Regions from separate parts of the Microbacterium sp. CIAB417 genome, predicted to be linked through region 1. Evidence: riboswitches for the same ligand, from Rfam matches in the RefSeq annotation. Region 1 holds a riboswitch; the other holds the start of a gene.
What was found. A riboswitch is a leader RNA that binds a small molecule or an ion and turns the genes downstream of it on or off. The one in region 1 is predicted to bind glycine.
Positions count from the first base shown of each region.

Region 2: it holds a riboswitch for glycine, as region 1 does, so the genes downstream of both, KYX17_RS13370 (glycine cleavage system aminomethyltransferase GcvT) here and KYX17_RS01465 (glycine cleavage system aminomethyltransferase GcvT) in region 1, are expected to answer to the same signal.

Region 1 is NZ_JAHZUT010000001.1:283,039-286,990, forward strand. It holds gene KYX17_RS01455 (ABC transporter ATP-binding protein) at 1-712, shown strand, start outside; gene KYX17_RS01460 (ATP-binding cassette domain-containing protein) at 709-1,542, shown strand; glycine riboswitch at 1,570-1,664, shown strand; gene KYX17_RS01465 (glycine cleavage system aminomethyltransferase GcvT) at 1,807-3,039, shown strand; gene gcvH (glycine cleavage system protein GcvH) at 3,036-3,413, shown strand; gene gcvP (aminomethyl-transferring glycine dehydrogenase) at 3,413-3,952, shown strand, end outside.
Region 2 is NZ_JAHZUT010000003.1:221,471-225,422, forward strand. It holds gene KYX17_RS13365 (MarP family serine protease) at 28-1,212, shown strand; glycine riboswitch at 1,268-1,362, shown strand; gene KYX17_RS13370 (glycine cleavage system aminomethyltransferase GcvT) at 1,496-2,692, shown strand; gene gcvH (glycine cleavage system protein GcvH) at 2,689-3,069, shown strand; gene gcvP (aminomethyl-transferring glycine dehydrogenase) at 3,123-3,952, shown strand, end outside.

The sequences.
Region 1 (3,952 bases):
GCTCAAGGCGCCGGCGCTGATGACCGGCGGCGAGATCGTCTTCCACGACAGGGACGGCGACGACATCGACATCGTCGGGCTCGAGGACGAGGGCCTGCGCGCGTTCCGGTGGGACAAGATCTCCATGGTGTTCCAGGGGGCGATGAACTCCCTCAACCCGGTCATCAGTGTGAAGGCGCAGATCTTCGACGTCTTCGACACGCATCGTCCCGGCATGAGCCGCCGCGCCAAGACCGAACGCGCGGAGGAGCTGCTCCGGCTCGTGGGGGTGGATCCCTCCCGGCTGACGAGCTTCCCGCACGAGCTGTCCGGAGGAATGCGCCAGCGCGTGATGATCGCGATGGCGCTGGCGCTGGATCCGCAGGTCATGATCATGGACGAGCCGACCACCGCCCTGGACGTGGTCGTGCAGCGCGGGATCATCCGCGAGATCATGCGTCTTCGGGAGAAGCTCGGCTTCGCGGTCATCTTCATCACCCACGACCTGCCGATGCTCCTGGAGATCAGCGACCGGATCGCGGTGATGCTGCAGGGCGAGATCGTCGAACAGGGCACCGCGGAGGAGATCTACCGGACCCCGCAGCACGAGTACACCCGGAAGCTGCTCTCCAGCTTCCCGAGCCTGCGCGGAGAGCGCGGCGGCTTCGTCCGCAGCGGCGACGCCGCACACGCGGGGGCGGCCGCGGCATCCGTCAAGGAGGACGTCCGATGAGCACTCTGGAAGCACGCCACCTCGTCAAGGACTTCCGCCTGCGTTCGGGGCTCAAGTCCACGACGCTGCACGCGGTCAAGGACGTCTCGTTCACTCTGGAGGCGGGCAAGACGATCGCGCTCGTGGGCGAGTCCGGCAGCGGGAAGTCGACCATCGCCCGGATGCTGATGAAGCTGGAGACGCCGACGTCGGGGGAGATCCTGCTGGACGGCGCTCCCAGCGGGAGATCCGGATCCGCGCTGGCGCGCTACCGGTCGGACGTGCAGATGGTGTTCCAGGACCCGTTCGCGTCGCTCAACCCGTTCCACACGATCATCCATCACCTCGAGCGGCCCCTGCGCATCCACCACCCGAAGCTCTCCCGCGGCGAGGTGCGCGAGAAGGCCCTCGATCTGCTCGAGCGGGTGCGGCTGTCGCCGGCCGAGAGCTTCGCGGAGCGGCGTCCGCACGAGTTGTCCGGCGGACAGCGGCAGCGCGTCGCCATCGCCAGGGCGCTTGCGCCGGGCGCACGGTTCATCGTCGCCGACGAGCCGGTCTCGATGCTCGACGTGTCGATCCGTCTCGGCGTCCTGAACCTGCTCGCCGACCTGCAGCGCGAGGAGAACCTCGGCGTGCTCTACATCACGCACGATCTCGCCACGGCACGCCACTTCAGCGACGAGATCCTCGTGATGTACCGGGGAGACATCGTCGAGCGCGGGCCGGCGGACGCGGTCATCCTCGACCCGCAGCACGACTACACGAAGACCCTGTTGGGCGCGGCGCCCGACCCGGAGAACATGGGCCGGCTGCGCGACGAGGTGCGCGCGGAGCTCGCGGGGAGGCCGTAAGCTGGTCGCACAACTGAAGACGGCCCCACGACCCGTGCGGGAGAGCCCCGGTGATTCCGGCCGGGCACCGAAGGAGCAAGCCTCCCCGCCAATCTCTCAGGTACGCGTACCGCGCCGGTCGGGCCACTCTGGAAAGCGATGCCCGCGCATCCGCCGACGGTGAAAGCCCCATCGGGGTGAAACTCTCAGGCCCATGACAGAGGGGGAGTTCTCGGATACCGTGCATTCCGTACGGCATCCATCCGTCCGATCCGGGAGAACTCCGTGGCCCGCTTCACACCTCTGCGCGAGCGACATGAGTCGCTGGGCGCGTCCTTCACCGACTTCGGCGGCTGGCAGATGCCGGTGCGCTACACGTCGGACCTCGCCGAGCATCATGCCGTGCGCCGGGCCGCGGGTCTGTTCGACATCTCGCACATGGCCGAGTTCACCGTCGACGGTCCGGATGCCGCGGCCTACCTCGATCACGCGCTGGCCGGTCGGATCTCCGCCGTGGCCGTCGGCCGGGCGAAGTACTCGCTCGTGCTGGCCGAGTCCGGCGGCATCGTCGACGACGTCATCGTCTACCGGCTCGGCAAGGAGAGCTTCCTGATCATCTCCAACGCCGGGAACCGGGATGCCGTGGCGCACGCGCTCCAGGAGCGGACGCGTTTCGACTCGCCTGCGGCTCGCTCAACGAGCGAGGGGGGTGCGGACCGTTCGACGAGCGAAGGGGGTGCGGACCGTTCGACGAGCGAAGGGGGTGCGGACCGTTCGACGAGCGAAGGGGGTGCGGACCGTTCGACGAGCGAAGGGGGCGTCACGGTCGTCGACGTCTCCGACGACTACGCGCTGCTGGCCGTGCAGGGCCCGGCCGCCGAGACGATCCTCGCCGAGACGGACGGCATCACGGAGGTCTCGATCCCGTGGGCGGAACAGCGCTACTACGCCTGGGCGTCGGCCCGCTTCCGCGGCGAGCCGCTGCTGATCGCGCGCACCGGGTACACCGGCGAGGACGGCTTCGAGCTGCTCGTGCGCGCCGCCGACGCGACCGCCCTGTGGGATGCGGTGCTCGCGGCGGGGGAGCCGCACGGTCTCGTTCCCGCCGGTCTCGCGGCACGGGACACGCTCCGTCTCGAGGCGGGCATGCCGCTGTACGGCCACGAGCTGACGCTGGACACCAAGCCGGCGCAGGCGGGGCTGGGACGCGTCGTCGCCGCCGACAAGGACGATTTCGTGGGCAGGGACGCGGTGCAGCCGGCATCCGACGCGCGAGTCCTGGTCGGCCTCGCCGCTGAGGGCCGTCGAGCCGGCCGTTCGGGCTACGCCGTCGTGTCGGAGGACGGTTCCGTCGTCGGCGAGATCACCAGCGGTGCGCTCAGCCCGACGCTCGGACACCCGATCGCCATGGCCTACATCGACCCGGCGGCGCGCGAGCAGCCGCTCTTCCTGGACGTGCGGGGGACGAGGATCCCCGCGACCCTGACCGACATGCCTTTCTACCGGAGGACGAGATGACCGACCTGACAACCCTGAAGTACAGCGAAGAGCACGAGTGGGTCGCCGTCGACGGCGACACGGCGACGGTCGGCATCACCGACTTCGCCGCGGACGCCCTCGGCGACATCGTCTTCGTGGAGCTGCCCGCCGTGGGCACCGAGCTCACCCGGGGCGCCGTCTTCGGCGAGGCCGAGTCGACGAAGTCGGTCTCCGAGCTCTATGCGCCGGTCGCAGGAACCGTGACCGAGGTCAACCAGGCCGTGGTCGACGACCCGGCCCTGGTGAACTCCTCGCCGTTCGAGGACGCGTGGCTGATCAAGGTCGCCGTCGCCGATGGCGCGCTCGACGGCCTGCTGGATCGCGACGCCTACGTCGCCATCACGGAGGGCTGATGGTCTCCTTCGCCGACCGTCACATCGGGACGACCTCCGACGCGCAGCGGCAGATGCTCGACGCCCTCGGGGTCGCGGATGCCGAGGCCTCCGTCGACGAGCTGATGCGCCAGGCCGTCCCGGCATCCATCTTCACCGCCGCAGGGGAGTCCGCCATCCCGAGCGCCGCTACCGAGGCCGAGGCGCTCGCGGAACTGCGCGCCCTCGCCGCGCGCAACACGGTCAGCACGCCCATGATCGGCCTGGGGTACTACGGCACGATCACTCCGAGCGTGATCCAGCGCAACGTCCTGGAGAACCCGTCCTGGTACACGGCGTACACGCCCTATCAGCCGGAGATCTCGCAGGGGCGCCTCGAGGCGCTCATCAACTTCCAGACCATGGTGGCCGACCTGACCGGGCTGTCCACCGCGAACGCCTCCATGCTCGACGAGTCGACGGCGGTCGCGGAGGGCATGCTGCTCGCACGCCGCGCGTCCAAGGCCGCCTCGAACGTCTTCGTGGTCGACTCCGGAGCGTTCCCGCAGACCAAGGCCCTG
Region 2 (3,952 bases), on a different contig from region 1:
GTCAGCGCGGCCGCCTACGCTGACCGCATGCCGCCGATCGTGATCGACATCCTGCTGGTCGTGGTGCTGGTGATCGTGCTGATCCAGGGATGGCGGCGGGGCCTGCTGGCGAGCGTCGGGACGATCGCCGGACTCGTGGTCGGGGCGGTCGCCGCGTGGTGGCTCGTGCCGGTGGTGTCCCGCTGGGTCCCCGATCCCGCCTGGCGCGGCTGGGCGGCGCTGGCCGTTGCGGTGGGGCTGCTCGTGCTGGGTGCCTCGCTCGGCGGAGCCCTCGGTCGGGCGCTGCGCCGGGGAGCGACGCGCATCCGCCTGCGAGGAATCGATCGGGTGCTGGGAGCCGGGGCCATGACGGTCGTCGCGGCCCTCGTGCTCTCGCTGGTCGGGCAGAGCGTCGCCGCCCTCGGCATCCCCTTCGTGTCCTCCGCCCTCGCATCCTCCGCCGTCCTGCGCACGATCGACACGGTCACGCCGCGGCCCGTCGACGAGGCGTTGGTGCAGGTGCGCTCGGCCGTTCTCGACGACGGGCTGCCGCAGCTGGGTGCGCTGTTCGGAGAACTGACCGCACCCACCGACGTGGCGCCGCCCGTGGACCTCGACGATTCCGCCCTCAGCACCGCGGCACAGTCGGTGGCGCGCATCGCCGGAACGGCGTACTCCTGCGGACGCAACCTCACCGGGAGCGGCTTCGTGGTGGCTCCCGATCGCGTCGTGACCAACGCCCACGTGATCGCGGGCGTCGAGCGTCCGATGGTGGAACTGCCGGGGCGCGCCGCGCGCGAGGGACGCGTCGTGTACGTCGATGCCACGGCGGATCTCGCCCTGATCGCGGTGGACGATCTGGATGCGGCCGCGTTGCCGATCGGTGCCGATCTCGGCCCCGGCGCCGCCGCCGTCGTGCAGGGCTACCCCTACGGCGGACCGTTCACGATGGGCAGCGCCACGGTGCAGACCGTCGGGGTGGTCTCGGTGCCCGACATCTATGACCAGGGACGCGATCAGCGCGACGTCTACGCGCTGGCGGCCACGGTCCGCCCCGGTAACTCGGGTGGCCCGGTGCTGAACGCCGCAGGGGAGGCCGTGGGCATCGTGTTCGCGCGCGCCGACGACGGCTCCGAGATCGGGTACGCGTCGACCGCGACCGAGCTCGCCCCGGTCGTTGAGGCAGCGCCCACCCTGACGGATGCCGTCGGCTCCGGCGCCTGCGTGCCCTGATCGCCCGCGCGGGTGCGGCGGGCTATGCTGGCCCGACAACGTGAATATCGGCCCCACGACCGGTGCGGGAGAGTCTCGGAGATCTTGTCCGAGCACCGAAGGAGCAAGCCTCCCCGCCAATCTCTCAGGTACGCGTACCGCCCCGGTCGGGCGACTCTGAAAAGCGATCCTCGCGGATCCGCCGACGGTGAAAGATCGCGCCCCGCGTGTTCGAAACTCTCAGGCCCATGACAGAGGGGGAGTTCTCAGGCCCTCGCCTACCCGCATCCACCCGGGAGAACTCATGACCGATCCACGCTCCACCCCGCTCCGAGACCGCCACGAGGCGGCCGGAGCCGCCTTCACCGACTTCGGCGGATGGCTCATGCCCGTGCGCTACGGGTCCGATCTCGCCGAGCACCGTGCCGTGCGCGAGGCCGCAGGGCTCTTCGACATCTCGCACATGGCGGAGTTCCTCGTGACGGGCGCGCACGCGGGAGCCTTCCTCGACTACGCGCTCGCCGCCCGCCACTCGGGCATGCGGCTCGGCAAAGCGAAGTACTCTCTCGTGCTCGCCCCCGACGGCGGCATCGTCGACGACGTCATCGTCTACCGCCTGGCCGACGACTGGTTCATCGTCATCGCCAACGCGGGCAACCACGATGCGGTGGCGGAGGCGCTCGCCGACGCGCGCGCATCGTTCACGCCGCCCGCTCCCGCCGTGAGCGCGGACGGATCGTTCGGATTCATCGCCGGGGTCCACGTCACGGTCGAGGATGTGTCCGACGACTCGGCGCTGCTGGCCCTGCAGGGCCCGGCGGCGATCGCGGTGCTCGAGGCGTTGCCCGGTCTGGAACTCGCAGAACCCGCGCGTCGTCAGGGCGATGCCCCGACGCCGTGGAGCTTCGACGACCTCGGCTACTACAGTGTGCGCGCCGCGGACTTCGCCGGGCAGTCGGTGCTGATCCTGCGCACCGGGTACACGGGGGAGGATGGCGTCGAGATTCTCGTGCGACCGGATGCGGCAGCTGAGCTGTGGGACGCCCTCCTGGCGGTGGGGGAGCCTTTCGGCCTCGTCCCCGCGGGCCTCGCGGCGCGCGACACCCTGCGCCTCGAGGCGGGCATGCCGCTGTACGGGCACGAGCTGAACCGCGACGTGCGGCCCGCGCAGGCCGGGCTCGCACGCGTGGTCGCCGACGACAAGGACGCCTTCATCGGCAAGGGGGCGACCGAGCCCGCGTCCGATGCGCGCGTTCTGGTCGCCCTTGTCTCGGAGGGCAAGCGTGCAGGGCGTGCGGGCTATGCCGTCCTCGACGCCGAGGGCACCGTGGTCGGCGAGATCACGAGCGGTGCGCTCAGCCCCACCCTCGGACATCCGATCGCGCTCGCCTACGTCGACGGTGACCGAAGCCCGATCGGCACAGACCTGTTCATCGATGTACGCGGCTCGCGAATCCCCGCGACCGTGACCGAACCGCCCTTCTACCGGAGGAAGAAATGACCGTCGATCCGACCACGCTGTCCTACACCGCCGAGCACGAGTGGGTGCTCATCGAGGGCGGCGTCGCCACCTTCGGCATCACGGACTACGCCGCCGAACAGCTCGGCGACGTCGTGTTCGTCGACCTTCCCGCAATCGACGCCCCGGTCGTCGCCGGGCAGGTGTGCGGCGAGATCGAGTCGACGAAGTCGGTGGGCGAGCTCTACGCCCCGCTCAGCGGACGCGTCATCCAGGTCAACGGGGAGGTCGACGCCGACCCCTCGCTCGTGAACGCCGACCCGTACGGCGCGTGGCTCGTGCGCATCGAGCTCGACGGCGAGAGCGCGCCCCTGCTCGACCGCGCCGGGTACGAGGCGCTCATCGAGGGCGCCGCGTGAGCGTTCCGTTCACCGAGCGTCACATCGGCACGGATGCGGCCGCGCAGCGGCACATGCTCGACACGCTGGGGTACGCGAGCGTCGACGAGCTCGTGCGCACCGCGGTCCCCGCATCCATCCATGCGGCCACGCGGGCCACGAGCAGCATCCCGGACGCCGCCACCGAGGCGGAGGCGCTGGCGGAGCTGCGCGCGCTCGCCGACGCGAACCGTCCGGCACGGCCGATGATCGGCCTGGGGTACTACGACACGTTCACGCCCGCCGTGATCGCCCGCAACGTCTTCGAGAACCCGTCCTGGTACACCGCCTACACGCCCTACCAGCCCGAGATCTCGCAGGGCCGACTCGAGGCGCTCATCAACTTCCAGACGATGGTGACCGACCTCACGGGCCTGGCGACCGCGGGCGCCTCGATGCTGGACGAGGCGACGGCCGTCGTCGAAGGGATGCTGGTCGCCCGCCGCGCCTCGAAGTCCGCGTCCGACGTCTTCCTGGTCGACGCGGACGCCCTCCCGCAGACCAAGGCGCTGCTGCACCACCGCGCCGCCGCGGTCGGCATTCGGATCCGCGAGATCGACACCCGCACCTGGGAGCCGGGCACCGCGTCCGACGCCGTGTTCGGAGCGTTCGTGCAGTACCCGGCGGCGAGTGGCCGCGTGTGGGATCCCACCGAGCTCGTCGCGGCCGTCCAGGCGCAGGGCGGGCTCGTGGTGGTCGCCGCCGACCTGCTCGCGCTCACCCTCCTGCGCTCGCCCGGCTCATTCGGTGCCGACATCGCCGCCGGGACCACGCAGCGCTTCGGCGTCCCGCTCGGCTTCGGCGGACCTCACGCCGGGTACCTCGCCGTGCGTGCGGGACTCGAGCGTCAGCTTCCCGGACGCCT